DNA from 4 places in the Moritella sp. 28 genome. Region 1 is predicted to be linked to each of the others. Evidence: predicted binding sites of a transcription regulator. Region 1 holds the regulator's gene; each other region holds the start of a gene.
What was found. The regulator sigma-54, encoded in region 1, starts transcription at its own class of promoters, with help from an activator protein. The targets are predictions, from matches to a motif close to GTTGGCACGNNNNTNGNNT.
Positions count from the first base shown of each region.

Region 2: a site for sigma-54 is predicted at 2,020-2,038, ahead of HWV02_RS09180 (HAD-IIB family hydrolase). Genes of this name have one in related genera too.
Region 3: a site for sigma-54 is predicted at 5,150-5,168, ahead of HWV02_RS19745 (nitric-oxide reductase large subunit). Genes of this name have one in related genera too.
Region 4: a site for sigma-54 is predicted at 5,591-5,609, ahead of flgF (flagellar basal-body rod protein FlgF). Genes of this name have one in related genera too.

Region 1 is NZ_CP056121.1:232,961-241,322, forward strand. Features, by position in the region: gene mgtE (magnesium transporter) at 1-439, opposite strand, end outside; gene rapZ (RNase adapter RapZ) at 589-1,452, opposite strand; gene hpf (ribosome hibernation promoting factor) at 1,595-1,882, opposite strand; gene HWV02_RS01090 (RNA polymerase factor sigma-54) at 1,914-3,431, opposite strand; gene lptB (LPS export ABC transporter ATP-binding protein) at 3,481-4,206, opposite strand; gene lptA (lipopolysaccharide transport periplasmic protein LptA) at 4,222-4,683, opposite strand; gene lptC (LPS export ABC transporter periplasmic protein LptC) at 4,706-5,266, opposite strand; gene kdsC (3-deoxy-manno-octulosonate-8-phosphatase KdsC) at 5,263-5,811, opposite strand; gene HWV02_RS01115 (KpsF/GutQ family sugar-phosphate isomerase) at 5,813-6,784, opposite strand; gene HWV02_RS01120 (calcium/sodium antiporter) at 6,832-7,800, opposite strand; gene HWV02_RS01125 (BolA family protein) at 8,126-8,362, shown strand, end outside.
Region 2 is NZ_CP056121.1:2,061,621-2,069,982, forward strand. Features, by position in the region: gene HWV02_RS09175 (glycosyl transferase) at 1-89, opposite strand, end outside; gene HWV02_RS09180 (HAD-IIB family hydrolase) at 143-1,981, opposite strand; gene HWV02_RS09185 (rhodanese-related sulfurtransferase) at 2,224-3,228, shown strand; gene HWV02_RS09190 (DUF4184 family protein) at 3,450-4,169, shown strand; gene HWV02_RS09195 (hypothetical protein) at 4,449-4,958, shown strand; gene HWV02_RS09200 (bifunctional diguanylate cyclase/phosphodiesterase) at 4,958-6,871, shown strand; gene HWV02_RS09205 (hypothetical protein) at 7,058-8,362, opposite strand, start outside.
Region 3 is NZ_CP056121.1:4,443,683-4,452,044, forward strand. Features, by position in the region: gene HWV02_RS19710 (metal ABC transporter solute-binding protein, Zn/Mn family) at 1-425, opposite strand, end outside; gene HWV02_RS19715 (hypothetical protein) at 457-1,068, opposite strand; gene HWV02_RS19720 (hypothetical protein) at 1,065-1,394, opposite strand; gene HWV02_RS19725 (DUF4198 domain-containing protein) at 1,560-2,396, opposite strand; gene HWV02_RS19730 (DUF2271 domain-containing protein) at 2,415-2,948, opposite strand; gene HWV02_RS19735 (PepSY-associated TM helix domain-containing protein) at 2,959-3,663, opposite strand; gene HWV02_RS19740 (ferredoxin--NADP reductase) at 4,008-4,796, shown strand; gene HWV02_RS19745 (nitric-oxide reductase large subunit) at 5,203-7,473, shown strand; gene HWV02_RS19750 (Rrf2 family transcriptional regulator) at 7,684-8,121, opposite strand.
Region 4 is NZ_CP056121.1:1,006,509-1,014,870, forward strand. Features, by position in the region: gene flgA (flagellar basal body P-ring formation chaperone FlgA) at 1-304, opposite strand, end outside; gene HWV02_RS04595 (chemotaxis protein CheV) at 470-1,405, shown strand; gene HWV02_RS04600 (protein-glutamate O-methyltransferase CheR) at 1,460-2,284, shown strand; gene flgB (flagellar basal body rod protein FlgB) at 2,610-3,005, shown strand; gene flgC (flagellar basal body rod protein FlgC) at 3,008-3,427, shown strand; gene HWV02_RS04615 (flagellar hook assembly protein FlgD) at 3,444-4,154, shown strand; gene flgE (flagellar hook protein FlgE) at 4,176-5,483, shown strand; gene flgF (flagellar basal-body rod protein FlgF) at 5,670-6,413, shown strand; gene flgG (flagellar basal-body rod protein FlgG) at 6,464-7,252, shown strand; gene HWV02_RS04635 (flagellar basal body L-ring protein FlgH) at 7,300-8,055, shown strand; gene HWV02_RS04640 (flagellar basal body P-ring protein FlgI) at 8,197-8,362, shown strand, end outside.

The DNA of each region.
Region 1 (8,362 bases):
TATCTGTGTCCATGATACTGCCAGCAGTGTCTTCTGGATACGCCATCGCTGTTTCTAAACGTTGACGATCTTGGGTATCCATTTGGGTGATAACTTCTTGATAGATACTGTCTGGTAGGCTACGGAGAATATTGGCTAAATCATCAGTATCGAGCCCCTCTGTCGCAGCGACAAGGGACTCCGTATCCATCAGTTTGAGAATACTGGTTTTGGCATCTTCATTAAGTTCGTCAAGGATTTCACCTTGCATTTCAGAGTCGGTTAAACGCCACAGTACTTTACGGCCTGCTGGTGGCGATGATTCCAGTAATAACGCAATATCACAAGGGGGCGTTTGGTAGAGCATTCGTTTAACGTGAATGAACATACCACTATCAAGTGCTTCGTTCACTTCGCTTAAACGTAGGTGTGTGCTGTCATGCTCCATCTTTTCTGGCATATGTCGTCCCCATTCTTATTATTCTTCTTCTGCAAGACCTTGCTTGCTGGTGCTGCGTAATTCTAGCTTAATCTGTATTTATAATCAGCATTAACAATAAAGTAAAATAATTAACTGTTTAGATCGTTAACGCCATTGCAAATGAGTACCTAGATAGTTTTATGTTTATTTTTTTCTAAGGTTTGATGGCGAGTTTGCACTACACGATTTTGTAGTTTAAAGCTCTTTGCTAATTGTTCAGCAATGAATACCGAGCGATGTTGGCCGCCTGTACAACCGATAGCAACGGTGACATAACTGCGGTTATTTTTTTCTAACATTGGCAACCAAGTCGTGAGTAAGTTTTCAATCTGTTGTGAAAAGCTCATTACATCAGGCTGTTGGCTCAGGTATTTAATGACGGGTTCATCAAGACCTGTGTAAGGTTTTAATTCTGGGATCCAATGGGGGTTTGGTAGAAAACGGACATCAAATACATAATCGGCATCCATAGGTAGGCCATGTTTAAAACCAAATGATTGAAATACTAAGACAAGTTGGTTGTTTTTCTTTCCTAAAATACGTTCTTTAATCTGTTCACTGAGTTCATGAATATTGAGTTCAGTAGTATCGATTTTTAAATCAGCAAGTAACGCTAAAGGGCTTAATCGTTTTTTTTCTATTTCAATCGCTTGTGATAGAGATAGCTCATCTTTTGTTAACGGATGAAGGCGTCTGGTTTCACTATAACGTTTGATAAGGACTGACTGGTTAGTATCAAGAAATAAACTAGTCAGATCGGTGCTCGTTCTTAACTCTGTAATTATGTCGTTTAATTCTTTTTTTTCTGTCGGTAAGTTACGGACATCAATACTCACTGCCACTTTTTCGGTTTGGTCATTTAAGGTTTTTAGCAGTTGTGGTAGTAATTTTACTGGTAGGTTATCTACGCAATAGTAGCCTAGATCTTCAAGCACGCGTAATGCAATTGATTTACCAGATCCTGACTGGCCGCTGACTATTATTAATTTCATCTTTTATCCTCACAGCGATATAAAATAATGGGTTCATTATCCCGCAATTGATTTGGATATGATATGTTTTAATTATGTCAGAAGCATTAATACCTAAAGGAAAAAGTGGTTTTCCTTTAGGTTATCTGTGGCGAGATTAAAATTAATGACGAATCAACTTCTCTTTATGCTTAATCACTTGGCGATCGAGCTTATCCAGTAAGCCATCAATTGCGGCATACATGTCATTGTGTTCATGCACGGCAAAGATCTCCCCCCCATTTAAATGTATTTTTGCTTCTGCAATTTGAAGTAATTTTTCGACATTTAAAATCACATGGATATTGTTTATATGATCAAAATGCCGTTCTAATTTGGAAAACTTGCTATCAACATAATCTTTCAGTGAGTCTGTAATGTTTACATGTCTACCGGTTAAATTAATTTGCATATATGTCTCCCCTATGAAGGTTGGATTAGCCTTATAATAGGCTTTTACGCTGATTAGACGGTGGTATACTTAGTGCCTCCCGATATTTTGCAATCGTACGTCTAGCCACTTTGATACCTTGATCAGCAAGTAAATCAGCAATCTTGCTGTCACTTAATGGTTTAATGACATTTTCTGCCGCGACCAATTTTTTTATTAATGCTCGAATAGCGGTTGATGAACATTCTCCGCCATTGTCAGTACTTACATGGCTTGAAAAGAAAAACTTAAGTTCAAAAATACCACGTGGTGTATGCATAAACTTCTGCGTTGTTACTCGTGAAATGGTTGACTCGTGCATTTCCACTTCTTCGGCAATATCATTTAAAACCATAGGTTTCATGGCTTCATCGCCATACTCAAAAAAATCAATTTGTCGTTGAACAATACTTTTAGTTACTTTTAGTAAGGTTTCATTACGGCTATCTAAGCTTTTAATAAACCATTTAGCTTCTTGTACATGCGTTCGAATAAACTGCCCATCGCTGCTACTACGATTGCTTGTCGACAAGTTTGAATATTCATTGTTCACTTTTAATCTTGGCACAATGTCAGGATTTAACTCGACTACCCACTGATTATTTTTTTTCTTTACTAAAACATCGGGAATTACATAAAGCCCTTCAGTCTGATCGATAACATTGCCAGGTCTGGGTTCTAGACTCTGAATTAATTGCATGATCTCTTTAAGCTGTGGTTCTTTTAATTTTGTCTTACGGCTTAATTGACGGTAGTCGCGATTGCCTAATAAATCCATGTGAGACTGAATTATTTGCTGACATTCTGTTAACCAAGGTGTGTTTTTAGGTAAATGCTGGAGTTGGATCAATAAACATTCTTGTAATGAACGCGCTGCAACGCCGATGGGATCGAAATGTTGAATACGCTTTAATACTGCTTCTATTTCGTCTAATTCAACTTGCTCTTCACTATTTTCTTTACTACTGTCGCTAAGTTCTTGGTGACCGTTATTGACGCTAGACAGGATGTCTTCACAAGTCTGATTAAGGTAGCCATGATCATCAATGCCATCAATAATCGCAACGGCAATAGCACGATCAGTGTCAGAAAATGGGGTTAATTCCATTTGCCACATGAGATGCTCGTATAAGCCTTCGCTGGTCTCACCTTGATAGACTTGGTCTAAACCATCAATACTGCTACCCGCACTGCTGTGAGTCTGTATTTGAGGGGTATAGACATCATCCCAATTACTGTCATTAGGCAATTCATCTGGCATGGCTTCACTGGCGAGCGCATCACTAACTTCTATTTGGCTGGCATCGGTAACTGTGTCGTTATTATTTGGATTATGCTCATCACTACTTTCTGTATCGTTTGCTTGAGCTGTGTTGGGATCTTCTTGTTCCAGTAGCGGATTACTGTCTAATGCTTCTTGAATCTCTTGTTGTAACTCCAAGGTCGATAATTGTAATAATCGAATCGCTTGTTGCAACTGTGGCGTCATTGCCAGAGATTGACTCATACGAAGTTGTAATGATGGCTTCATCTAACGACTACTCTCTCTTCCTTAAATGCGGTAACGTATCAATATCAAACTATAGTCGGAATTGATCACCAAGGTATACTTCTTTCACTTTTTCGTTGGATAAAATCTCTTCAGAAGTACCAGATGCGATCAAATGTCCATGGCTCACAATATAAGAGTGTTCACATACATCGAGTGTCTCACGTACGTTATGGTCGGTAATTAATACCCCTAAACCACGATCGCGCAGATGTTGAATAATTTTTTTAATATCACCTACCGAGATTGGATCAACGCCAGCAAAAGGTTCATCTAATAAAATAAACTTTGGATCTGCCGCAAGCGCGCGGGCAATCTCAACACGGCGGCGTTCACCACCCGATAAGCTCATGCCTAAACTATCGCGAATATGGGTGATATGGAACTCTTCTAATAATTCTTCTAACTTTTCTTCACGTTCGAAACGCGTGAGTTCAGTTCGTAACTCTAAGATTGCCATGATATTTTTCGTTACCGATAAACGACGAAAAATAGACGCTTCTTGGGGTAAGTAACCAATACCTTGTTGTGCACGAATATGCATTGGCTCATGCGTTAATTCTTGGTCATCAATGAAGATTTGTCCATGATCTCGCTTAACCAAGCCAACTACCATATAAAAGGTGGTGGTTTTACCTGCGCCATTAGGCCCGAGTAAACCAACAATTTGGCCTGATTCAACTTCGAGACTCACATCTGACACAACTTTTCGTTTGTTATAACTTTTTGCTAAGTGTGATACTTTTAAACGTGCCATATGAATTCATCTACTCTAATTAGTTTTGTTGTCTTCAGGAGTGAAAATAGTGATCACTCGATCAGATTCATGCTTGCCGCTTTCGGCTATCATTTCTTGTTTGTCAATTTGGTAGATAATCTTGTCACTTTTAACTTCGCTATCAGCTTGGCGTAAATGTGCATTTTTTGACAAGATTAAGCGTTTTTTACCTAGCTCGTAGCGGATCTCATCTGCTTCGCCATTAATTTTCTTACCGTCATCAAGCTCTTGATAAAAAGTGGCTGGCGACCCTATGGCAATCATTACTTCTGTGCCTTTTTCGCCAGAGCTTAAGACCGTGAGTTTATCGGCATGAATTAATGTCGTCCCTTGAGTCACCACGACACTATCATAAAATATGACTCGGTTCTCTTTAATAAACACTTCTTGACGTTTGGCATTAACGACTACATTCTCTGTAAAATCAGACTCTAATGCGAGGGCTGAATTACTCATGAATAATGTTAATAGTAAAACTTTATATTTTTTCATCATTAGTATAAATCGCTTCAACTTGCTTAAGGATAGTCATGTATTCTTGCTTTAAATCACCTTCAAGTCCGACACCTGTTTGATGAAATAAGTCCCCTGAAATGGTAATTAACTGATCGCTATGCACCAAATTTTCGGCAAGCTCTAATTGTAAATAACTGGTAGTAATGGCATCAATATAATCATTTTTTTTCATATTCTTGATGACAACATCGTTTCGTAGTGTTGCCACGTCGTCGCTACTGAAGTTACCTTCTTTTGCTTTGATTTTCCATGTCGCTTGTGCATTTTCATCATAAATAATAATAACGGGGTTAGTAAACATTGTCATGCCTAACTCACCATAATGCTCCATGCTATCTGCAAAAATGCGACGTATAATTTTTCCATCAATACTAAATTCAACGCTACGTAGTATTTGAGCGGTGAAATCAGGCTGATATTTGGTTGACTGTGCCGTTGCAGACTCGTCATCAGGCGAAAAAAAACGCCAAATACCAAGTGCACAAAGAAAGAGAATCACAATTCCTATGTTTTGGCGGCTCATACAGAGGTGCCCTGTGCTTGGTCTAAGATCCCTTTGGCCAATAGGATTAGATCTGCTAATTCTCTTACTGCACCAAAGCCACCACGAATAGAGGTGCTAAAGTCAGCACTTTTTTTAACAAGCGGGTGGGCATCGGCAACGGCAACACTGAGTCCACAAAGATTCATTACTGGTAAATCAATGACGTCATCACCAATATAAGCCACATGCTCTGGCGATATTTTTAGTTCTTCGAGCAGCATATTAAATGCGATCACTTTGTTGTCTTGGCCTTGATAGATATGCTTAACACCTAAACCTTGCATACGGTTAGCTACAATTGTCGATTGACGGCCAGTGATCACAGCAACTTCGATATCGGCATTAAGGAGTGATTTTACGCCAAAACCATCGCGAGTGTGAAAGGCTTTTAGTTCTTCACCGTCGTTTCCCATGTACACGCGGCCGTCAGAAAAAACACCATCTATATCACAAATGAGTAGTTTTAATGTTTTTGCTTTGGTTAAGATGTCTTGTGGGATTGGACCGTATAATGTATTGATCATTTTATAGTACACCTGCGCGTAGTAAGTCATGCATGTTGAAGGCGCCGACGGGCTCTTGTTGTTCATTGACGACAATTAAGCCGTTAACTTTTTTGTTTTCCATGACTGCAAGGGCTTCTGCAGCTAAGATATGTCTATTAATAGTAACACATCTTTGTGTCATTACTTCACTGATTGGGGTTTGGTGAATATCTATACGTGCATCAAGGATACGGCGTAAATCACCATCCGTGAAAATACCAACCAGCTTAGACCCGTTATTAACCGCCGTCATACCAAGCCCTTTGCTAGAGACTTCTAATAGCGCATCAGAGATTGTCTCGGTTTGTTGTACGCTTGGTACGTCGTTACCTTTATGCATAATGTCTGAAATACGTAATAATAATTTTCTGCCTAAGCTACCGCCGGGATGAGAGAGTGCAAAATCATCAGCGGTAAACCCTTTTGCTTCAAGTAAGGCTACAGCGATAGCATCACCCATCACTAGGCTTGCAGTAGTACTCGATGTAGGTGCTAATCCCAACGGGCAAGCTTCTTTATCAACTTTAATACATAAACTAATTTTTGCTTCGCGCGCCATGGTTGAATTATCATTACTTGTCATCGCAATAATGGGAATACTTAAACGTTTAAGTACTGGGTATAACGCTAAAATTTCATCTGATTCACCTGAATTAGATAACGCAATAACCACATCACCACGTTCAATCATACCAAGATCACCATGGCTTGCTTCGGCTGGATGCACAAAGAAAGCAGGGGTTCCGGTACTGGCTAATGTCGCGGCAATTTTATTGGCGATATGACCAGATTTACCCATGCCTGTCACAATGACTTTACCTTTACATTCGATTAATAATTCACAAGTCTCGGTAAACGTGGCATCAATATATTGGCTTAATTGAGAAATCGCTGCCGCTTCCGTGTTAATGACATTAAGCGCGCTTTGGCAATAGTTAAACTGACTCGACATGGTTACTCCCTAATGAAAATATTGTTTAATACTTAGACTAAACAATGTTAAATGCTACTAAATACAATGAATTGATACGCTACAAAACCAGCGAGTAAAATGGCACCTTCAACACGAGTAATACGTCCTGGACGGCCTCTAAAGCCCATTGCCATCACCAGCATTAACATAGTTGCGCCAAGCATATAATAGAAATCACGACTAATAATCGCCGGGTCAATCATGCCTGGAGCTAAAATACCTGGTAGTGATAATACAGCTAAGATATTGAATATATTAGAACCAATGATATTACCAATAGCAAGATCATCTTCACCTTTAAGTACACCAGTTACGGATGCGGCGAGTTCAGGTAAGCTAGTTCCAATAGCAATAATAGTTAGGCCGATCACTAAATCACTCATGCCAAAATACTGTGCAATAACAACGGCAGAATCTACAAGAAAATGTGAACTGACAGGTAATGCAATCATGCCGAAGACTAACCAAGCAACCGCTTTCCAGGTTGGTACACCTTCAGGTACGTCATCACTATGTTCTTGGATAAGTGGATCATTACTTGGACGTTTTAATGCTAGGATAGTTAAGGTGATGATAGTAATGAAGAAGAGTAATAATAAAATCACGCCTTCGTACATTTCCAGTTTTAAATCCCATAGCACAACACCCGCCAGTAGTGTGGTAATTAATACCATCGGGATCTCACGACGGATCGTTGCTGAGCCTACGAGCAGTGGTTTTATTAACGCGGTGATACCTAATACTAAGGTGATGTTGGTAATGTTAGAACCAATCGCATTACCAATAGCTGTGTTGGGTGAACCATTAAGTGATGCCGATACAGCGACCATCATTTCTGGCGCGGACGAACCCATCGCGACAATTGTCAGGCCAATAACCAGTGGTGAAATACCTAAGTTTCTCGCTAGTCCTGCGGCACCATAGACGAATTTATCGGCACTGATTACCAGGCCAATAAATCCAAGAATTAAAATAATAATATTTGTAGTTAACATCGGCACAGTTTAAAAATTGAATAAGTAAGAACACTATTTTCGGTCTTTTTGCACTGAAAGAAAAGGTAAATTGTTAAATCTTGTTTAGTATTCAAGATTGAAGGGGAAAAATCATCACATAGTTATGCTTTTATGATTGTGTATTATACCGATTACTTTTAGAATACTGGGCTATTTTAATACTTTAGTTTTAAGCGCAATTCTTTCAGCTAGATTGCCATTCACTTAAAACTAAACGTGCAGTTAAGGGTCTATTACAATAACGCTAGCGGCATGTACGGTTTTAACTACGCTTAGAATGGCGACATCATGGGATTTAAGTATTATGGATATTAAAGAATTACAAACATTGCTGGAGAATGAATATACGTTCCAGGAATTACACGTTAAAGGTGAAGGCAGCCATTATGAAGTTATCGCTGTCGCCGAGATGTTTGTCGGTATGAACCGTGTAAAAAAACAACAAGCTATTTATGCACCATTAAAAGAGCAGATTGCATCAAATAGTATTCATGCGTTATCCATCAAGGCATACACACCTGAAGAATGGATTCGCGAACGT
Region 2 (8,362 bases), 1.8 Mb from region 1:
TCAGTGAGTTCTGCTTCCATTGCTTCTAATGGACGCTGGTTTAGGTTATGCAGTGTTGTAATTACACCATTTTGATAAAAATCAGCCATGATAAACCTTCCTTAAATATTTGAATCGAAGAATTGAATTGATGTTTCAAAATTCAAACTGTTGTTAGTTCAAACTCAGGTAATACCTTCGGTAATAGTTTGGGTGGCCGCTCAGGTAATAGCTTGGGTAATAATTTTGCTAGCACTTCAGCCCAGCCTGTTGGCCCTGTATTTTTACTCGTGATTAAGCGCTGTTTACGTTTTAATTTTGGTGGGGTATGCACTGGAGATAAAATGATTGCGGCATATTGCGCAGCTTCTAACATGGCAATATCATTGTTACCGTCACCGAGTGCAATAGAGTAAGGTATTTGCTGTGGGTTAAATAATTTAAATTGATTCATTAACCAATTCATTGCTTTGCCTTTGTTACAATCGCCACAAACATGCAGGAAACGTCCGCCTTCTAAAATTGTCGCGCCTTGTTTCTTTAAATGTTGGATGAACATTTGTTTCTGAGCTGCATTACCTTTCCAGAGTACGGGTTCGCCATATTTTCTTTGACTTGCAAGCGCTGCGCTTGCCTCATCCAATCCTGTCGCATCAACAATGTCGCTAAGTGTCATGGTATTCATACCGGTAAACAACGCGGTTAATTCGACAGGCACAGTCGGTAGTAGTGATAACCAATGGTCACGTGAATGTACGAGAGATTTAACCCAGTAACCATCTTGTTGTATTGTACCGATAGGTTGGTGGCTAAAGTAGTTAACTGGGATGTAAATAGCTGCACCATTTTCAACAATAAAAGGCCCATTCAAATCTAACTGTTTTCTAAGTTCGAGTAATTCGGCATAAGTTTTACTGGTATTTGGAATAACGGGTATTGTCGCGCGCTTTAATTTGGCGAGCGTACTTAATGCGGGCTTAAAACTGTAGTTGTTATGATCGAGCAAAGTACCATCAAGATCTGTAAAAATGGCAGGGTAATGATTAAGCTGCATTGACTGAGGACTGTATGAATGCACTATGTTGCGGCTACTGTCCATTTCAAAAACCCAATTGCATAATGCGGGTAATGTCGTTAATCCATGCTCGGTGAGCCGTTCGAAATAAGCTGTAAACAGTTTTATCTCAGATTTGTTCATGACCCGGTCAAGTGGGGAATTGAGTGTCAGTGCTTGCTGCTTTAATTTTAACTCTTGCTCAAGTCGCCACTGGTAAACGGTATTGAAACTCGGCGCTTTAAGCATGACTAACATATCAAGTCGTTCATAAAGCGCAGCGTAGTGATGTTTGATTTGGTTGTTCACATAGCGACGCCAAACACCGTATTTGTCTTTCGCCGCTTCAAGGTTGTTGACAGGTTCTAATAGTGCCTCATCTGTTTGTGCTTGTACGCCTAAGCACCAACCTTCAAGAATAATGACATCGACAGCGCCATGAATTACTGGCCACTCTGATTCAGGGTACGGGTTATCGGTAGTTTTATTAAACCGAGGCAGAGCAACTGGTGTTGATTTATTGTTAGCAGATCGCAACTTATCTAAGGTACTGTGCGCGAGTGATAAATTATGTGTTCCTGGCACTCCCCGAGTTTGTAATAAGTGATGCTCATGCTCAGATAAGTTTTTACGTTGCTGGTGGCTATAATAAAAATCATCGAGAGAGAGAACCGCGACATTCATTTTATAGACACTGGTTAAATAGGTCGCGAGATAATCGGCGAGTGTTGATTTACCTGAGCCTTGGCAACCATTAATACCAATTAAAACAGGTGCTTGTTTTTTATTTATGCGGTCAATATCTGTTGCTGCACTGTTTATTGCACTATGCTGGTGCGCTCTGATTGCCGATATTAGCCCTGTGTACCATTTTGCAGCGTCGGTTAAATAAGCGGTTTCTAGCTTATTACGCTCAATAAATGCGGTTAGTTGCGGGTTTGTTATCATAATAGCCATCCTTGAATGAGCGAATCTTATAATAAGTTAATCAATAACTGTGCCACATATTGATTAATTTAATAAAAAATACCTCTAAGGTGTAAGGTAGAGTTTTTCAATAAGGGATGTCAGGTGATATTTATTGATCTACATCAATTTTTCTGGTCGCTATAGGGTATTTCTGTTAACATCGCCGCCTTAATCTACAGCTCTGGATTTACGTTCTAGTTAGCTCAATGGGGAATAACCAAATGTCAGCACCAATTACTACAAAAAATACCGCTCAAATTACAGTTTGTGCATTATATAAATTCGTACGTTTAGAGAATTTCGAAGCGTTACGCGCGCCTTTATTAGCAAAAATGGAAAGCCAAGATGTTCGCGGTACGCTGTTATTAGCGGCCGAGGGTATTAACGGTACAATTGCTGGGCCACAAGCAGGTATTGATGCTGTATTAAGCTTTTTATCTCAAGACCCAAGTCTGGGCGAAATCTCTTTCAAAGAATCTTATAACGATGAGAATCCGTTCTTACGTACTAAGGTTAAGCTGAAAAAAGAAATCGTAACCATGGGTGTTGAAGGTATTGATCCTAACCAAGTTGTTGGTACATATGTAAAACCGAAAGATTGGAATGCACTTATTTCTGATCCTGAAGTGATTTTGATTGATACACGTAACGACTATGAAATTGAGATCGGTACATTCCAAAACGCTGTAAACCCGAATACTGCGACTTTCCGTGAATTCCCTGAGTATGTGAAAAACAACTTGGACAAAGAAAAACACAAGAAAGTAGCGATGTATTGTACAGGTGGTATCCGTTGTGAAAAATCGACAGCTTATTTAAAAGAGCAAGGTTTTGACGAAGTTTACCACTTAGATGGCGGTATTCTTAAGTATCTTGAAGAAGTGCCAAAAGAAGAAACGATGTGGGAAGGTGAGTGCTTTGTATTCGACGGCCGTGTTTCTGTAAACCACGACTTAGAACAAGGTGAATGTGACCAATGCTTCGCTTGTCGTTACCCGTTAACACAAGATGAACTGCAAAGTGAGCATTACGTGAAAGGTCTTAGCTGTCACCGTTGTCATGATCAAGTGACAGATGAACAGCGTAGCCGTTTTGCTGAGCGTGAACGTCAAATGGAACTCGCTGAAAAACGTGGTGAGTCACATATTGGTGGTGAAATTAAACACATCATTGATGAACGTCGCGTAGAAAAAGCAAAGAAAAAAGCTGAGCAAAACGCGAAGTAATATTTGGGTTATAAATACTTAAATAAGCAATAAACACTTAGAATAAAAACCGCTGGTTAGGTTACTTGGAATGGTAACTTACTCGCGGTTTTTTATTATCTGCAGTTTGAGGTTATTATTTGTAATTAATCGTGTATTTGGTACTGTTTATGATAATGAAATTAAACTGGAACTCACGTTATACGTCATTCCGAATAACAACCTGTTAGGTGGATAAAACGATGCCATACACATTATCACACGCAGTAGTCGCACTACCTGTATCAGTCATTGCGCGGGGAAAGGTTCCGCTTGCTGCAATGGTTGTTGGAAGCATGTCACCAGACTTCCCATATCTTTTCGCTCTTAGTCCAACAGAAGCGCCTGGGCATTCAGAGCTCGGGGTGCTTATTTATTGTCTTCTTCCGTCACTTTTAATGTTACTTGTTTGGTATCGGTGGATCGAGGGGCCAACTCTTGAGCTGTTTCGGTTGCCGCGAAGGGATTGGTCATTCGGAAAGTCTTCGTATCTTTTAGTCGTGTTTGGGGTATTGCTCGGTGCATACAGTCATGTGCTGTGGGATGCGACGAGTCATTTTGACGGTTCGTTAGTTGTGAACAGTGAGTTCTGGAACAGAAAAATATTTTCGTTGCCCATGTACAAGTTGAACCAATACGGCGGGGGTATATTTGGACTCGCGGCTTTGTTTGTGTGGTACGTGTTTGCGGTCAGTCAGAATCGCCAAGAAAAATATCAGGGTCGGTTACTCGCAGGTGTGCTTATGTATTCTATAAGCATTGCTTTTTTTGTCTTATTGGCAAATATTGTGCATGGTTCGACGGTTATTATTGAGTACGCAGTTCGTTCTGCCATTGGGGTGATTGTGGGAGGTATTTGTGGAATGTGTATGTACGCATTTATGGTACATTTACAGGCCGATAAAAAATCTTATAACGAATGAATTACACTCTTTTTTCGTCAAGTCGCGCTGGCTTGGAACCGAGCGCTCTACGGCTAATTCAAACTTGCCCTTATTCACAGTTTAGTGTTTTAGATTTGCCTTACTTTTTCTTGTATGAAAAAATGTTACCTGTTTTTCATACACTAGCGGAACACTCTTAATATCAAGGATAAATGGATGTTAACTCTATCATTTAGTCCATGAAAGTGTATTTCGCTATATCATTGGTATGATTTTTCTCACTTTTATTTGAAATTGAAGTAGTCAGGAATCAACAGCATGCAGATAAAAATTGTGACGGTATTTTTGTTAATTGGACTACTAGGATTTCCGGTGATAAGCATGGCCACTGATTTACCTAATCCAGAAGGCGCCGTTATTCTTACTATTAGTGGTAATATCAGAAATACAAATGCTAATCGTGAGGCTCTTTTTGATCGTCAGATGCTGGAAAAACTTCCACAAACTAAGATCACTACTTATACACCTTGGACAGAAGGGTTACATGTTTATGAAGGTGTGTTACTAAATGATCTTCTAGAACAAGTGGGGGCTTCGGGCCATAAGTTAGTCGGGAAAGCTTTGAACGATTACCATGCTGAAATTGATCTGGAAGCACTCAAGGACTACCCAATAATTCTAGCAATAAGAACTGACGGGGCTCTTATGCGTGTGCGTGATAAGGGACCAATCTGGATTATCTACCCTCTATCTGATTATTCTGAGCTCGATATTACCAAACGCTATGAAGAGATGATTTGGCAGCTTAGCAGCTTGGAAGTGTATTGATGAAGAGGATTAAACTTTTTGTCCTTATTTTTGTTGTACTTATGTTTGCTGTTAGTTCTGTCATCAGCACTCAACGTTATACCCAGGTTACTGACATTCTAACTCATTCGATGAAAACTGTCGGCTGGACAGCTTCTGAGTTGGAACTAGAAATGCTCAAATTCATGCAAGCATTAAGAAGAACAGCCTTAAATGATATGAGTGCTGAAGACTTACATTTACGTTTCGAACTGCTCTGGAGCAGGGTTGGGGTGTTATCGGTAGGAGAGGAAACCCGCGATTTTCGCAGTCAGCCCGGTGCAATTGAACTGCTGAGAAATATCAAACAGCGCTTAGTTGAAATAGAATCAGAGGTACTAAACCTCAAAATGGGTAATCAAAATGCGATAAGGATAGTGCAAGAGCTTAAGCCTTTACAAACACGAGTGAGAGAATTTAACGTAAATAGTTTCTCCGGGGATAGAGCTTGGGCCGGTCTAAAATATGTTCATAGTCTTCATAATGACGCCAACATTTTTTTGCTCGGTCTATTGCTGAGCGGTTGCATTCTAGTATTGCTGCTAATTCGTGAGAGTGCTGTTAATCGTAAGCAAGCATTACATGACAGCTTGACAGGCCTTGCAAACCGCCACTTTTTTCAGCGTGACCTGAAAAAAACTATTACTCATGCTCAACGTAATAATTCACGTGCGGCTGTTCACATGATCGATATGAATGGATTCAAGGAGGTAAATGATCGACTAGGGCATGCTGTTGGAGATGCGCTGCTTCAGGAGATCTCTTCACGTTTAGCACAGAGTGTTTGCTCGTCAGATGTTGTCGCGCGGTTGGGGGGGGATGAGTTCGGTATTATTCAAAAGCATATTACAAGTTCTGATGAATGCGTTCGGTTGGCGCAGCATATTCACGAACAGATTAATTGTGAGATAAATATCCACGGTTACCGAGTATATCCGAATGTTAGCATAGGTATCAGTGTTTTTCCTGATGATGCAGAGCATCCTGATAAGCTATTGAATAACGCTGATACGGCCATGTATTTTTCCAAAAAAGATGCTGATGTGTGCTATCGATTGTTTGAGCAACAAATGAATGATAGTGTTTTACGTTATAGGGTATTAGCAGAAAGTTTACAGGTCGCACTACTCCACGATCAGCTTCAGTTAGTCTACCAACCTATAGTTTGCCTCAAGACGAAAAAAATTGTTTTGGTTGAAGCTTTATTGAGATGGCATCATGAGCAATATGGTTATATTTCACCGCCCGAGGTCGTTTCTATCGCGGAAAAGGCTGGCTTAGCAGAGAAATTAAATGAGTGGGTATTACTAAAAGCATGTTCACAAAATATGCTCTGGAGAAAGGCGTGTCTACCATGGATTCAAGTTTCTGTGAATATATCTCCTGCGATGTATACGCGATATGATCTTGTGGCTATAGTCAGTCGTACGTTATCCGCCACTGGCTTGCCTGCAGACCAGTTGGTAATCGAAATAACTGAAGACACCACAATGCAAGATATTGAAAGCTCACCTGGAATACTACATAAGTTACGTCATCTGGGAGTTGAGTTAGCACTGGATGACTTTGGTACTGGTTATTCTTCTCTTAGTCACCTTAAAAATATGCCATTTCAGAAACTAAAAATTGATAAAGTCTTTATCCAAGAATTAAGTAATCTTCCTAAAGATATGAGCTTTATTCGAACTATTATCAATTTGGCTCATGGGCTGGGTATGAAGGTGGTAGCTGAAGGTATCGAACTTATTGAAAATTATGAGGATCTTTATCTAGAAGGTTGTGAGTATGGACAAGGCTACCTGTTCTATAAGCCCGTGCCAAGCAATGAAATTGAAGATATTTTACAAGAAAATTTGAGTCCTATATATTTTAGTTCACAGGATATTAACACATAGCTTAGTGCCGATTGTTATTCGCGTATGTGGAAAACCCGATAATAAAATATATGTGGGTTGTAATCTCTTAGCCCAACTCAGTAGCTAATAGCTACCGAGTTGCCTCATGTTTAAGAGATACGAATATAGTGTTGTAAGCCGTTTTAAGTCTGCGTTAGAGGAGACTTGTATTGGTACTACTCGCGTTTAACAACTTAGGCATGAACCTGGTCCCCATCCTTGACCTGACATTGCGTCCTCTATGGCTTGTTGCTCTAGCGCGAGTCTTTCAGCTTCTCTCTGCTGTAAAACTTGTTCTATAGAAATCGCTGGTAACGGCGCAATGTAACCGATAGGCGTCATGTTTTGATAAAAATAATCAGGGAGCGCGTTATAGAGGTCAAACTTTTCACTTAAACATGCCTGTTGCTGTGACTCATTGAGTGGGCTCATTGGACAACCTAGTTCATCCCCACGAGGTCGATAAAATTTACGCTCTGGTAATTCCTGCACAAAATAAAAACGATTGTTTTTAATAACCCCCCCATATTGTTTTTCAAATATTTGTGGAGACAGCTGGATAGAAGCTATGTCACCGCGTGTAGCTGGATTGGTACTGGAAATATACATGACCATTTGGTCTAAATTAAATGGCGCAAGTGTCGAATATTTCAATGTAATTTCTTCCCGATTACTGACTTTTCTACTCATCAGAGTTTGGTTAGTTGGCTTATGATAAATAGATATTTCATAATCATACTGATCTTGTGCTCCATAGGTCGTCGAAGCAGTGATTGAGAATTTACCTGTTTGAAAAGACGGACTGTAAACACACTTATCTTCCAGCAACATATAGAATGGCTGAGGTGGTGCCCATTCATCAGAAGCACAACCATATCGCTGTGTTTCGCCTAAGATTATATTGGGTATTTTAGTTAATATGACATTTGCTGCAATGTTCACCGCGAAGATTTTATTGTGAGAACCTGCATTAAATTGATTAGATGCAAGTCCATTCAAAACCGCACCTGAGGATAGCATAGACTCGATTTGTCCCGTTGCGGTTAACCACCTAAAAGTAGTATGTAATATTCGCAGAAAATTTGGAGACACTGATCTGTGTTTAAACTGATGTGCTACATCATCAAGAATAAGATCTTGTTCGGTTTTATCTAAGGAACTAAAGTTATTAAGGTCAACCATAAAAAGCGATTCGTTTTCATGAAAGAACACTTTAAAATAGAGAATGAACTGAGCAACATTACGGGTGTAATAGTGTGGAAAAGCAACTCTATGATGTTCCAGTTCTATAATTTCAGGTACTTGATAGGCGATATACTCTAGCGCATCAACCTCTTTATACCACTTTTGCTCCGTGCTACTGCTGTAGTACTCAACAATAAAAGTTGTGGTGCACTGTTCACATAACTGACGCCCAGTTTGTTTATTTACAATATCTTTAAATATGTCTCCCATTAGGCTTAGTAGTGCCGTGCGTCCAACCCCTTTTTC
Region 3 (8,362 bases), 890 kb from region 1:
TGTGGATTTACCGCACCGTCACCGACAGATTGACCAATAGCAGGTAATAACGGCACGTCTTTATTGGCTTCAATCACAATCAGATCATCACGGTTCGCTGCTTTAATTACTTTTAAGGCAAAGTCATCATGGCCAATCCCATTCACCACGATCACATCCATCTGCTTAAGACGGCGTAAGTCATTCGGCTGTGGTTGGTAATTGTGGGGATTAAACCCTTCATCAACCAAAGGTAATACGTCCGCTTTATCACCAACAACTGCTTTCACGTAACTGTAATAAGGCTGCAAGGTAATACCGATTGTTAATTTATCAGCGGCTTGTAATGCTCCGCTCATGAGCAATACAGCTGTAGTAGCAACGGCTGCGATTAGACTTTTTAGGCTTGTATTGATGCTATTTTTCATTATGCTTTTTTTCATCATGACTATTCTCATTGTCGACACGCGTCACGTCTTAGTGGCTGTCTTTATCTGTGTGTTCTGCATGGTCTAAATTACTATCATCAGCAAACACCACTTGTTTCCAACCTGCACGAATAAGATCTGCTGTATTAAGCGCGTTTGCTGTCATCGGGGCTGGTGTCGTCATATCTAATGCTAACCACACTTCAGGTCGTACATCTTGGCTATTTAATAACACCGCAACACTGCCCGTTGTCAGCGCAGGAATGCCTTGATATAAAGCTGGCGCTACTTTACGCCAGTCATGTTTACCTTTACGCTCCCAGCTTTTATCTATAATAAATGGCGCTAACCATAGCTCTTTTAGTTCAGCCATATCAGGCCAAATATCGACACCTTCAAATTCGACACTTTCTAGCTCAAGACTGTCTTGATGAATATTGCGGATCTCTTCATGCGCTAAGCGCAGTTCAGCGATCATCGCCAGTTCAACAGACGGTAAATCTTTAATCGAGATCTGATGATTCGCGAGTACTTTATTGTTCGATATCGCTTGATGGTAAGGTAAAAGTAATGCCGCTATCGCTAAGATTAAAATGATTAATAACGCCACCCACTTACCTTCACGACCACCGTCATCGGCATGGACTGATTGACTGATCATTTTGCGCTTATCTCAACAACATCGACTTCAACTGGGTTTTCATGGCCCGCATCGAATACTAAGTAGAAGTCAGTATCCGGTTTATTAAATTCTACAATTGAACGCTTGTCAGTCACGGCTTTAGCAATCAGGTTGTCATCGTAGTCATACATATTTACAACGTAATCAACCGCAGTACTGGCATCACTGTAACCCGCTTCACAAGCCACTTTTTCAAACTCGAACCAGCAGATCATTAGTGGAAAATGGGCACTTGCCGTCCCAGAAAATAAACCCGTCATCAATGAAAGCGCTAATAGCGCCGATTTGATTGGCATTTTTGTCATGAAGACCTCAACAATTAACTATGGACTATGAATAAATAACTAAGTAATAACTAATCGATAAATAAGTAAGTAAGAAGCAAAGCCTGTAATCAGATTGCGTCTAATTACAGGCCATAATATAAATAATTCAGAACCACACAGGACTGACTTAGTCGTCGTTAAAAACTACTGTAATAGTGCTTCAAAGGTGAAATGCACGTTCACACTAGCTTCATCCGCCATCGGATCATTTTTCAATTCACCTTTGTAGTTGGCTTTCATCAGATAACGACCCGCAACATTTGGCGTGAATTTAACGTTACCGTCCTTGTCACTCACCACATTAATTTGCTCTTGGTGGTTACGGTATAACGTACCTTCACGGGTAATATCAGCAACAACACCGGCTTGAGGTTCACCGTTAAAGAAGAATTGGAAGCTTACTTCTTCACCTTCAACAATGTCTGATGGATGAGTCAGTGGACGCATTTCTAGGTATTTGCCTTCGATTTCTAATGCCTTTTCTGTTGGCATTCCAACCGTTACATAGCTTTCTGCGCGGGTATAACTTAATTGTGTACTTACATCGCGTGCTTTTTCAGGGATTATATTCGCGCGTTCTGCTTTATTTGCTTTAGCATATTTAACGGTATCGCGACGGCCCGCTTTATAATAGGTGTAGTAAGACGGTACATTGTTAATCGCTACCTTGTGCGTGCCTTCTTCTTCAAAGTAGAAGTCAAAGATAGAACGTCGTTTACCGCGGATCACAAAGTTAGGGCGCTCTTTACGACCGTCAGGCATGATCACTTGTGCAAATTCACTGCCCGCAGGTTTATCAAATACAAAAGTACCGTGTGATGCCGTTACATCAAATGTTAACCAATCGCCACCTTCTTTCGATACAGTGAAGTGTGATGGTAATAACCAACGTGGATGTGCGTTTGCCGTTGTTGTTGCCGCTAGTCCCGCAATAACCGCACAGGCTAGACCTAACGCTTTCAATTTTTTTACTCTAGTCATTAATCTTTACTCGCTCTATTATTTAATTAGGTAGTTGATACGGATATCACCGGTTTCTTCTGTCGGATCAATAGTGTGACTAAACGGTTTGTCACCTAAAGTCATTTTTTGGCGGATATAATTACGACCACCGTGTTCACGCACCACTTCAACATAAAATGTATAATTGCCCGCTTCAACGCGGTTACCATCACTATCTAAGCCATCCCAAGTGAAACGATAATCACCAGCAGGACGTGTTGCTGATGTTACGCCGTCAACTAAAGCACGATCATAACGTCCGACTTTTCGCCACCAGCTGCGTAAATCTTTTAACCATTCATCTTTACCCACCCATAGCTCAACAGTACGCACTGATTTACGCTTTGAGTTTTCGATCCATATCGCCACATAAGGGCGGGCATACATAGTGGTATCAATCTTAGGCAGACTAAATTCAACATCGAGTGTGGCAGTGGCCGGAATTGGCGCGGCCGAGGCAAAATAAGCCGGTAATAACAGACAACTTAATAGTGCAACGCACTGACTAAGACGCTTAAATAACAAAGTCATACAAGATCCTTTAAGGAACGGCCACCACAAAAATAGCCAAGGTAACGAGGGAACCAAACAAGGTCCATTTCAATGAGGTTGCGAAGGTTTTCTTTTTCGGCACTAATAAACACACACCGGTTAATACAAAGAACACCATAAGTAATGCGACAATATCGATAAACAGCTTCCATACGCCGCCACTATTTCGGCCTTTATGTAAGTCATTTAATACTGCAATAACACCGTAATGGGTCTTTTCAATAACAGCTTCAGCACTGGTCATGTCAATGAATACTGCGACGTTATAACCCGGACCTTTGTAGTCCATCGCGATTTCACCTTCAATTAATTCACCGTCTTCAACTTCGGTAAATACATCTAATGCAGAAGGTTGACCAGAAAGCTTGGCGTGTTCGGTAAGGTAATTAACAATGCCGGCTTTATCGACAGCAACGCCGCCATTGGCATCGCTAAATAAACCCTGCGGAAGGTTAAGGATAGTCTCTTGGATATCAGGCTGGCTGCTCACGAACAAACTTGGGCGGTTTAAGGTAATACCCGTAACCGAAAAAAATAATACGACCAAGAGTAGCGCCATCGAAATATAAATATGTAAGCGACGTGCCCATAATTGCACTTGTTTGTTTTTTAGGAATGTTTTGTTATTTGAATTAGCCGCTTTTTTTTTCGATCTTGCAGGTGTCTGGGTGAGAGGTTGACTGAGAGAAGACATGATCGTAATAACACTGCTTGATTATGGGACTTAAGTACAAGCAATGTAATTGATAATTGTTTTCATTGGCATTGAATTTACATTATTTACGTTAATTCATGCCAATACTGTAAGCGTCATCATTAGGCCCCTTTACCCCTCTGCATATGCACTCAGACCGTCATCAAATCGGCTGCCATAATGACAATGATTATCATTATGACAATATAAATAATTGTCATTATGACATAAACGCTACCATTAACAATTTAAATAGTTGTTTTTAAAGTAAATAATATTGGCTCGAATAATGCTACTAAGATAGAAAAATAATAGAAATAGAAACGAAGAGGATATAAATAATCATGCAATGGAAAAATATAAACTTCAATTTAGGCAAAGTTGTTAGTCGTATAGATTGGACTGAATCATTATTTACAATTCGAATTCGATCTGGAAGTATCCCTTATATCTCAGGACAATTTACCAAACTAGCTCTTTACGATAAAAACAAAGAATTCCATAGAAGAGCATATTCTATAGTAAATAGTCCAGAAAACCATAAAAAGACAGGTGAACTGGAGTTTCTAATTATTACTGACCCTAAGGGTAATCTTTCTCCTCTAATCCATCAGTTGAACGTTAATGATTATATATACGTTGGTACAGAAGGTACTGGCTTCATGACCCTTGATGCGGTTCCAACTAGCTCCAAAGATCTATGGCTTTTATCGACAGGTACTGCAATTGGCCCTTTTATTTCAATGCTCGAAGACGAAAATGAAAATAAAAATAAGCGTTTTAACAATATAATTTTGGTTCATGCGGTGAGAAAAAAATCAGAGCTCGCGTATAAAAATAAAATAAAGCAGCTTGAATCAAAATATCAAGGAAAACTAAAATATGTGCGAATTATTTCTAGAGAACAGACACCCAGAAATCTATCAGGAAGAATTCCGGAACTACTTAGAACGGGAGAACTCGAGAGAGAATGTAAAGTATTGCTATGTCAAAAATCAAGTTTCTTGTATATGTGTGGTAATCCTCAAATGGTTAAAGACACGAGTGATACGCTAAGATCATTAGGGTTTAGTAAACATCTACAAGCTAAATCAGGACAATTCAGTTCAGAGAATTACTGGAAAGTAGGTTAATTTATAGTGGCTAGAATCAAAGATAACAGTCAGTATTTAAATAACACCGATACCTCAACGTTTATCATATAGGCTTAGGTTCGGTGGTAGCATTGACATCATAACCAGAAGCTAAGCCTAGCTACTTTGCTACACAATTCCAGTGCATTTTATCCTCCTCAAAAGGATAAAATGCTGTTAAATCAAACCTCCTCTAAACAATCATATAGGTAAGCTCCCTTCTCTCTCTGCAATAAAAAGGTTCAACACTAAACCTTTGTCATAAAGACAATACCACTGTCAAATTGACAATATTACTAACTGTCAATTTGACACCCGCAATAAATAAACCCAGCTTAAACAACAGGTTATACTTTGGCATGGAAATTGATTAATAGGATTGTTAATTAATTATTGAGGAGTTAAAATGACTAAACAAAAATTCTCCCTAATTGCTCTTATTATTGTATGTATAACATCATTCAGTATACTTTTGAGCTTAGGAAGTGAGATTTATCGTGAAGCCCCACCAATCCCCGAAAAAGTTGTAACGTCAACAGGTGAGGTGATCTTTACCAAAGAAGACATCCAGAATGGTCAACTTGTTTGGCGTTCTATGGGTGGACATCAATTAGGCTCTATTTGGGGTCATGGTTCATACGTTGCGCCAGACTGGACTGCAGATTGGCTTCATCGAGAATCAACACTTTGGCTTGATAAAGCAGCAATAGAACAATTCTCCGTTCAATTTGAACAGTTAGCTAGTTATCAACAAGCTACATTAGAAATTCTTCTACGTGAGGATATGCGATCTAATCGCTTTGATGCTAATAACAATATATTAGTAATCTCAACACGTCGTGCTGAAGTAATTAGTACGCTGCAGAATTACTATTCAAATTTATTTGGTGATAATCCAGATTTTCAGCCGATTCGTGAAGATTACGCGATGAAAGAAAATACAATTTCATCAGCTGAACATCGTCGAAAATTATCTGCATTCTTCTTCTGGGGTGCATGGGCGGCAGTGACGGAACGCCCGGGTGAGAATTATACCTATACGAATAACTGGCCACACGACCCAGTGATTGGTAATACTCCGACCTCAGATAATATTTTTTGGTCAATATTAAGTATGGTTCTGCTCATTGCTGCAGTAGGCGCACTTGCTTGGTATCATGCAAGTCTTAAAGAGCATCCACTGCCAAATGTATCCACTAAAGATCCCTTATTTGATGTTAAAGCGACACCTTCGCAAAAAGCTTTAATCAAGTATTTTGCAACCGCTGTCGGGTTATTTCTCCTACAGATTTTATTAGGTGGTATTACTGCGCATTATGCAGTTGAAGGGCAGACTTTTTATGGTTACCCACTAGCGGAGATTTTACCATATTCACTAACTCGTACGTGGCATACTCAGCTTGCAGTATTTTGGATTGCTACGGCTTGGTTAGGTACTGGACTATATATTGCGCCAGCTTTATCTGGGCATGAACCTAAATATCAAAAACTAGGCGTGAATATACTCTGGGTAGCTTTAGTTATTGTTGTTCTTGGCTCTATGGCTGGAGAATGGTTTGCGATTCAACAATACTTTGATCTTGACTTAAGTTACTGGGTAGGACACCAAGGACAAGAATATATAGATCTTGGTCGTATCTGGCAAATCTTACTGTTTTCAGGTTTATTAATTTGGCTAACATTGGTGACGGCTGCAATTAAGCCAGCCCTCACCAAAGAGAGTGAAATGAAATCTGTTATTTGGGTTCTCTATGCATCCTGTATAGCGATTGGATTATTTTACGGTGTTGGATTCTTACAAGGTAAACATACTAATTTAGCGATTGCTGAATACTGGCGTTGGTGGGTAGTTCATTTATGGGTTGAGGGATTCTTCGAAACATTTGCAACATCAGTAATTGCATTAGTGTTTGTACGTTTAGGACTTATTCGAGCTCAATCAGCTAATAGTGCTGTGTTGTTTGCTACCGTTGTATTCCTCACTGGTGGTATACTTGGAACGCTTCACCACGTGTATTTCACAGGTACCCCAACATCTGTTGTTGCATGGGGCGCAATGTTTTCAGCACTAGAGGTTGTACCACTCGCGTTAATTGGTTTTGAAGCTATTGAAACTTATAGAATGCGTAAAGCGACAAGCTGGATGGTTCGTTATAAGTGGGCATTTATGTTCTTTGTTGCAACAGCATTTTGGAATTTGGTTGGCGCAGGCGTACTTGGTTTTCTTATCAATCCACCGATAGCGCTTTATTATATTCAAGGTTTAAATACAACGGCAACTCATGCTCATGCAGCATTCATGGGTGTATATGGAATGCTAGGCATTGGTTTAATGTTAACTTGCTTACGTGGTGTGACAAGTCAATTCTCAGTATGGGATGATAAATTACTTAAGTGGTGTTTCTGGTCTTTAAATATAGGTTTGGCAGGCATGGTATTCATGTCCCTGCTCCCTGTAGGCATAATACAATTTATTGCTTCTGTAGAGCATAGTTATTGGTATGCAAGATCCTCAGAAATAATTCACAGTGAATTAGTGGAAATGTTTGTTTGGTTACGTGTACCCGGTGATATTTTATTCGGTATGGGAGGGCTGTTCTTAGCTGCGTTCTTTGCTCGATTAATAATAGGGGAAATAAAAAATAGTACTAAACGCTCTCCATCTGTCGTTTCTTAACTAAATTGGCATTTAGACTAAAAGAATAAGCTAAATGCCTGTTATTAAAAATGAGTAAGTTATAAACCAATCTGATTACTACCAATGCGATCATATTTATACTAAAAATATGATCGCATTATTGAATTACCACTTGAAATAATTAGGAGGTATTAGTGGTTAAAGCTCTAGAAACCTTTGTTACATGGTATCGATAATAACCAAGTTAAATTAGAATGATCCAATTTCTAGTACTTGGATTAATTGTTGTCTATTGTCTTTAATAAGGTCAGCTAAGGTATACTGCTTTAAGCTATCAATAAATGCTGTAGTTGCTTCAGATAAGATTGAATTTAGATTACAAACTGGAGAAATCCGGCAGCTAGGTGAAGTACAATTAATGATCTCCATTGATGATTCAAGTAATATTACAATGTCTGCAAGATTTAATGATTCTGGAGTACGAGATAAATAAAAACCACCACCTTTACCACGCTTAGTTTCTATGATTCCTTCTTTACCTAATTGGTGCACAATTTTATTAATATGATTCCTTGATAAATCATATATTTTACTTATCTCATCAATACTCACTTTCTGACCGTCAGGCAATACCGCCAAGTAAGTTAAAAGCCTTAGTCCATAATCAGTGTATCTGTTTAACTGCATATTTTAATTCTAAATAGACGTACTATAAAATATATTTTATTTGTATATTTTAATATATGCAAGTACTCATTACTCTATTCCAGCCTAGCTTTACACTCTATTTATACATACATCAGACTCTTAATTCTTAGCTACTACATCATGATATACATTCAAATTTATTAATACCTTGAAGTGCAATCATTCTTAAAATACAAGCGATTTTGAATATGGCGGCTAAAACTATAGTTAAAATATGTGA
Region 4 (8,362 bases), 770 kb from region 1:
AGAGTTGCCAGCCATCAGCACGCTTGCAACGTATTCTTACTGTCGCGGAGCGTTGTAAGCTTTTATTACCAACTAACTCTGCAGACATATTACCTTCACACTGAGTTACTGTTATTCTGCGGTCAATTTTTGTTACTTCTATACTTACTCTTTCATTCTGAGAGCTAGGTAGTTGCGCTTTGATAAAAGATTCTGCAAACTCTTCAATAACATGATGTTGATCTGTTGTTGCGTTCGCAAGTGGTAAATAACTCACCAAACTAAAACAATAGAAAAACAACAATGAAAAAATATATTTAAGCATTTAGGTTTCTAAGCCGATATAAGATTAACGGTTACGTATAAAGTGATTTAAGAGCCAAACTTTTGACTGTTTTATACTGTAAACAACAAATATAAATGAATAATACAGTGGTAAGCAATATTTAAGCCATGTTGAAAATAAGCAACATTTACCTAAGGATGAATAATGGCAGGATTACTCGATACGGTCAATCAACGGACACAGTTGGTCGGACAAAACCGTCTAGAATTACTTATGTTCCGTTTAAACGGGCGTCAGCGTTTTGGTATCAATGTATTTAAAGTAAAAGAAGTATTACAATGTCCGCCATTAACGACTCTGCCTAAGCTTCATAGTGTAGTGCGTGGCGTTGCTCATATACGTGGAAAAACGATCTCTGTGATTGATTTAAGCTTAGCCACTGGTGGTCGTCCAATTGAGGATCTAAGTAAGGCATTCATCATTATTTCTGAATATAATCGTTCAGTACAGGGCTTTTTAGTCTCGAGTGTTGAACGTATTATCAACATTAACTGGGAAGCTATTTTACCCCCGCCAAAAGGTACAGGTCGATTTAGCTATTTAACGGCTGTGACAGAAGTTGATAAAGAACTTGTTGAAGTCTTAGATGTGGAGAAAATCCTGCATGAAGTGGCGCCAGTGAAAATGGAAGTTAGTGAAGGAATACTTGAAACGGCAACACAAATTGATACGAAAGAAATAGAGAAAGTGATTCTTGTTGTAGATGATTCAAGTGTTGCACGTAATCAGATTAAGAAGGCAGTCTCTGACCTTGGCTTTAAGATTGTATTAGCTAAAGATGGTCGAGACGGGTTAAATAAACTTCGTGAAATGGCTGCCAATGGCCCAATTACCGACCAAATCGCGTTGATGATCTCAGATATTGAGATGCCAGAAATGGATGGTTATACACTCACTGCAGAAGTGAGAAATGATCAATCATTGAATGGTTTATATATTATTTTACATACGTCGTTAAGTGGTGTGTTTAATCAGGCGATGGTAACTAAAGTTGGCGCAAACGATTTTATCGCAAAATTTAATCCCGATGAACTTGCGGGTGCGGTTTTAAAAGCATTAAAAGCAGCAGACCCTAGCTAGGGAATAGTTGTATTGAATAAATGTATTTTCATATAGAAAGTTGAGTAAAAAATAGTGCAAACATTGTCAAATGAAGTTTATACCCGTTTTAGTGAATTTCTTGAAATTCAGTGTGGTATTGTATTAGGGCAAAATAAACAATATTTAGTTAAAAGTCGCTTATTGCCACTATTGGCAAAGCATAAAATGACGAGTTTAACTGAACTAGTACAAAAATCGATGACTATGTTAGCGCGTGATTTACGTAATGATGTTATTGATGCGATGACCACTAATGAAACGTTGTGGTTTCGTGATGTTTACCCGTTTGAGTATTTACAGGCTCAGATCTTGCCTGAATTTATGAATAAAGGTCAGCCAATTAAGATCTGGTCTGCCGCCTCTTCATCTGGACAAGAACCGTTTTCAATAGCAATGTCTGCGATTGAAACGCAAGAAAAGATTAAGCGTTTAGTGAAGCCTAATGTACAAATTGTCGGTACGGATATATCCCCAACTATGATTAAGCATTGTAAAGATGGTGTTTATGATCGCTTGGCTCTTGGCAGGGGCCTGTCTCCTGAACGTAAGCGTCAGTTTTTCACGACACTACCTGATGATAAAATGCAGGTGAATCGTGACGTGCAGCAGTTAACGACATTTCGTGAAATCAATTTATTGGAAAGCTATGCTTTGCTCGGTAAGTTCGATATTATTTTTTGTCGTAATGTACTGATTTACTTTTCCCCAAAGATTAAAAGTCAGATCCTTAATCAATTTGCAGGATCATTAAAGCCGGGTGGGTACCTCTTCTTAGGCGCATCAGAATCCTTGACTGGGTTAACGGATAAGTTTGAAATGGTCCGTTGTAACCCAGGGATAGTCTATAGGTTAAAATAGTTTATTTGTAACGGTTACGGCTTGAACATGGATGTTCGTTTATTGGCTATAATTGATCGCCATAAACCGTCAAAAAATTGATTTAACAGTTTATCTTTAGATAGCCTCCTGTATTTCCCTCATGCCTTTAAATTATAACGTTCATAAAAACCACCTTGATACAAGCTTAAGGTACTGATTTTAAGGTTGTTATTTATTTTTTGATTTATGGGTTAAATAAAGCGAATCTCTAATTACCTATTTTGGCACATATGTTGCTTTCATCATTTGTATCATCGTAATTATCCTGCGATTGATTACGATATAAATGTTATAGGAGGCGTTCATGGCTATTAATTTTGATAATGCATTGGGTATACACCAATATTCTGTTGGCGTAAGAGAGCGTCGTGCAGAGGTATTAGCCAGTAATATTGCTAATGCAGACACGCCAGGGTTTAAAGCGAAAGACTTAAGCTTTAAGGATGCACTTGCTAGTGCGACCCAGGGCAGCAGTTTTAACTTATCAAAAACCAGTGAACGTCATATATCAGGCGGCAGGGATATGGCGTCTGATCTTCAATATAGAATTCCGAATCAACCCGATACTGGTGACGGTAATACAGTTGATGTACAAACTGAGCGTGCTAGCTTTATGCAAAACAGCATGGAATATCAGGCATCACTGTCATTTTTAAGCAGTAAAATTCAAACTATGCGCAAGGCAATTAAAGGACAATAATTATGAGTTTATTTCGAGTCTTTGACGTTGCCGGTTCGGCAATGAGTGCACAATCGGTTCGTTTAAATACAACCGCGAGTAACCTTGCTAACGCGAATAGTGTGAGTAGTAGCGCCGGTGAGACCTATAAAGCGCGTTATCCTATTTTCCAAGCACAATTTGATCAAGCTAATGCTGCGCAAAATGAAGCAGTTGGCGTGAATGTTGCAGGGATTGTAGAAAGTGATGCGCCATTAGTTAATGAATTTAATCCAAATCATCCATTAGCTGACGAAAATGGCTATGTATATCGTCCGAATGTAAACGTAATGGAAGAGATGGCAAACATGATTAGCGCATCTCGTTCATACCAAACTAACGTGCAAATAGCTGATTCTGCTAAACAAATGTTGAATAAGACATTAACGTTAGGTCAAGGTTAATAGAGGGTATTTGGCTGTGACGACAATTAATAACAGTAATAATATAGCTGACTTCAGCAGTCAGTTTAAAGCAGAAAAAAAAGATGCGGCAGAGCAAGCGGCAGAAACTACCCGCAAAGAGCTAGGTCAAGAAGACTTTTTCTCGTTACTTACACAAGAATTGGCTTATCAAGATCCGTTCAAACCGGTAGAAAACTCAGACATGGTGGCGCAAATGGCGTCATTTACTACTGCTGATGGTATTTCTAATATGGATAGCAAGTTTGAGCAGCTAAATACGATCATGAGCTCAAACCAAGCGCTGCAGGCATCGAGTCTGGTCGGTACTAAAGTATTGGCCCCTGCATCGTCAGCATTTTTGTCTGGAGGTGAGGATGTATCTGGTCGTATTGAATTACCACAGAGCGCACCAAATTTGCGTTTACAAATTGCCAATCAAGTTGGTGAAGTTGTTAAAGTGCTCGATATGGGTGAACAAAAAAGTGGTGCTATTGCCTTTAATTGGGATGGTACAGACATGAACGGCAAGAAAGTGGCGGAAGGAAGTTACCGCTTAAAAGCATCTGCATCGATAGACGGCAATGCACAAGACCTTAAAATCTCAAGTTTCCAGCATGTCGAAAGTGTTAATATTGGTAATACAGGTAACGGTATTATGCTGAACTTGAAAGGTATGGGTAGTCTTCCTCTGAGCGAAGCAACAGAAGTTGCAGCTAAAACTTACTAATTTATTGAATAAGGAAATCTTATGTCATTTAACATCGCCTTGAGTGGGATTAACGCTGCTCAGAAAGACCTTAATACAACGGCAAATAATATTGCTAACGTTAACACCACGGGTTTTAAAGAGTCTCGCGCCGAGTTTGGTGATGTTTATGCAACATCGATTTTCTCAAATGCAAAAACGTCTGTTGGTAACGGTGTGGCAACGGCTCATGTTGCACAGCAGTTCCAACAAGGTAGTTTGAACTTTACCGATAACTCACTTGATTTGGCGATTAACGGTAATGGTTTCTTCGTTATGTCTGATGGACTTGAGTCTATGGACCGTAATTATACGCGTGCAGGTGCCTTTAAGCTTGATGCAAATAGTTTTGTGACTAATTCAGCGGGTAATTATCTGCAAGTTTATGACGTCAATGACGATGGATCACCAAAAGCGGTGAGTATGGCGTCAACCAAACCGCTACAAATCCCGGATACAGCAGGTGTGCCTGAGTCAACGCGCAATGTTGATATGACGATGAATTTGCCGGCGACATCACCAGGATTAGACCCATTGAAATTTGATCCCGCAGACAGTGGCACTTATACCTCTGCGACGTCTGTTTCTATTTATGATTCGTTAGGTGAATCACATACCTTATCAACTTATTACGTAAAAGATGGCTCTGCGGGGGCACCAGCAAACTCTTGGTTAGAGTTTAACTATGTGGATGATCAACCTCTTAATATTGTTGGTGGTCAGGCTGTTGCATCGGCTCCGGGAACACCAATAAAACCGACCGCGATGCGAATGACGTTTGATTCATCAGGACTATTGCAACAGCAACTCCCTGCGATCGCAGAGACCTTGCCACTAGGCGCTATTTTAACTAATGGTGCGGATACCACTCAGACGATTAAACTTAATATCAATAACCCGACTCAGTTTGCGTCTGCATTTGAAGTTTCTAAGCTTGAGCAAGACGGGGCGACTGTGGGTCGATTAACGGGGATTGATATTGGCCCGGATGGTATGGTTGCGGCGAGCTACAGTAATGGTCGTAATGACAAGTTGGGTATGATTGCGATGGCTAAGTTTGCCAATGAACAAGGCTTGAGTCAGACGGGGGATACGGGCTGGCGTGCATCACAACTTTCGGGCAATGCGATTGCTGGCGAAGCCAACTCAGGTACCTTTGGTAAAATTAATTCATCGGCACTAGAACAGTCTAATGTAAACTTGACCAGTGAACTTGTTAACTTAATTACGGCACAACGTAACTACCAAGCCAATTCAAGAACGTTAGAGGTTAACTCGAAATTACAAGATACAGTATTACAGATCCGTTAATGTAACGGGCGAGTAAGCCATATAGCAAGCGGAATTATTCGACATATAATTTATCGAAAAGATAGATTATTGATAAAAAGCCATCCTATTTAGGGTGGCTTTTTAATTTTGGCACTTTAATTGCTTTATTACTGATATTAGACGGGTAATTAACGATTTCAACGAAAAGTGACAGAGGATTGACGAATGGACAATATGCTTTATATCTCTATGTCGGGTGCCAAAGAAAATATGAATGCATTGGCTGTTCGTGCCAATAATATCGCCAATGTGAATACACATGGTTTTAAGGCTGATTTTGAACAAGCGCGTTCAATGCAAGCGTTTGGTGAAGGCCTACCAACCCGTGTATTTGCTATTACCGAAAGTCCGGGGCAGGATTTTACTGCTGGAGGACTACAACAAACGGGTAATGCACTCGATGTTGCGATCCAAGGTGATGGTTGGTTAAGTGTGCTGGATGATAAGAACAAGGAAAGTTATACCCGCAGTGGTAGCTTACACATGAGTCCTACTGGTGAATTATTGACATCATCAGGGCGCCCAGTACTTGGTGAAGGTGGTCCTATTATTATTCCAACACCTGTGGAACAAATAAAAATCCATGCTGATGGTCGTATCGAGATTCGTCCTCAGGGGGCACCGGCAAATGCCTTGGAAGAAGTAGACCAATTGAAACTGGTTAATCCCGATGTTCGAAATTTAGTGAAAGGCTATGATGGTATGTTTCGACAAGCGGATGGTACTCCCGCCGCCGTTGATGTAAATGTCCAAGTAGCAGGTGGCGCGTTAGAAACCAGTAATGTTAGTGCTGTTAGTGAACTCACAGGAATGATTAATTTGCAACGTCAATTTGAAATGCAGATAAAAATGATGAAAACAGCAGAAGAAAATGACAAAGCATCAGACTCACTATTACGAGTGAATTAATTGTTCGTTGATGAGTTTACATAAAGTATAAATTAGATGAGGAAAGTGTTATGAATCCTGCATTATGGATAAGTAAAACCGGTTTAGAAGCACAGCAAACGAATATCTCAACCATTTCAAATAACTTAGCCAATGCCAGCACGGTTGGTTTTAAGAAAGAACGCGCTATCTTTGAAGATTTATTGTACCAAGCGGTAAATCAACCGGGTGGTCAATCATCGCAAAATACCAAACTACCGTCTGGCTTAATGGTTGGTTCGGGTGCTCGGGTTGTTGCGACCCAAAAAGATCATTCTCAAGGTAATATGTTAACGACTGATAACTCGCTGGATTTAATGGTCAGTGGTCGTGGTTTTTTCGAGGTGGAAATGCCTGATGGTACTACGTCATATACTCGTAACGGTCAATTCACTTTAAATGATGAAGGGATTATCGTGACACCTGGCACGGGTTATCCATTGCAGCCGCAGATCCAAATACCTGCAGATGCACAAACTGTTACCGTTTCGGAAGATGGCGAAGTCTCGGTAAGTTTACCGGGTCAGACAAACAATCAAACCGTTGGCCAGATTAATATTTCAGACTTTGTTAACCCAGGTGGTTTACAGCCAATTGGACAAAACATGTATATTCAAACAGGTGCGAGTGGTGATCCAGTACAAGGTCTTCCAAGTAATGAAGGTCTGGGTAAATTAGTGCAAGGTGCGATTGAAACATCGAATGTAAACGTGACGGAAGAATTAGTAAATCTGATTGAAAGCCAACGTGTATATGAGATGAATTCAAAAGTAATCTCAGCGGTTGATGAAATGTTAAGTTATACCAATCAACAGTTATAATTTAACGGTTAGTCGTTAAACATTCATTAATAACATCGAGAAATATAATGCGTAATCTTATCCTTGCTTTGTTTGTTTTTATCCAGCTAGCTGGTTGCTCGTCTTTGGTTAAAGTAAAAGATAACATGGTCGCTAAAAATACAGACTCGACCAAAACCGAAGATGTGGAAGAACCAGCTGATGTGAACGACACGCCACAGCAAGACTCACCTGATTATGCACCGATTGTACCCGATGATAACCCTGTACAAGCGAAAGTAACGGGATCGTTATTTAATCCACAATACAATAATAATATTTTCTCGGATATTAAAGCACGTCGTGTCGGTGACATCATTACTGTTACATTGACAGAGTCAACTAGTGCTAAAAAGAAAGCTAGCTCAAACCTAGGTAAAGATAACTCGTTTGAATTAGACCCTATCAAGCTTGGCGGTGACGAGGTGACTATTAGCGGTTATACGATTGAAGGTAGTTTAAATCAAACGAGTTCTTTTTCTGGAAATGGTTCTGCCGATCAGAGCAACAGTTTAGAAGGTAATATCTCTGTTACCGTCGTGCGTGTGTTACCTAATAATAACTTAGTTATTCGTGGTGAGAAGTGGCTCATGCTGAATAATGGGAGTGAGTATATTCGTCTTACTGGCTTATTACGCCCACAAGATGTCGACGCTGATAATAAAGTGAATTCTTCTTTGATCGCGAATGCGCGTATTCAATATGGCGCAATTGATGATTTGGGGGAAGCGCAAGTACAAGGCTGGGCAACTAAATTCCTGAATGGTAATAAATGGCCTTTTTAATCTGAGCCAATCTGTAAATAACATCTTGGTATGACAATTGCTTTTAGCTCTATAACGCCCATTATTTCGCGGTTGTCATAATTTTGGCAGTAAGCTGTATAAACCAAAATAATGACAATTCTTATAGCACAGGTTATTTAGATGAAACTATCAACTCGGATTAAACGACTACATTTCTTATTCGGCATGAGCATTGTCTTGTTAAGCTTTTTTGTTGTTACGATCAATACTGCACATGCAGCGCGAATTAAAGATATAAGTTCTGTGCAAGGGGTTCGTGATAACCAATTAATCGGTTATGGTTTAG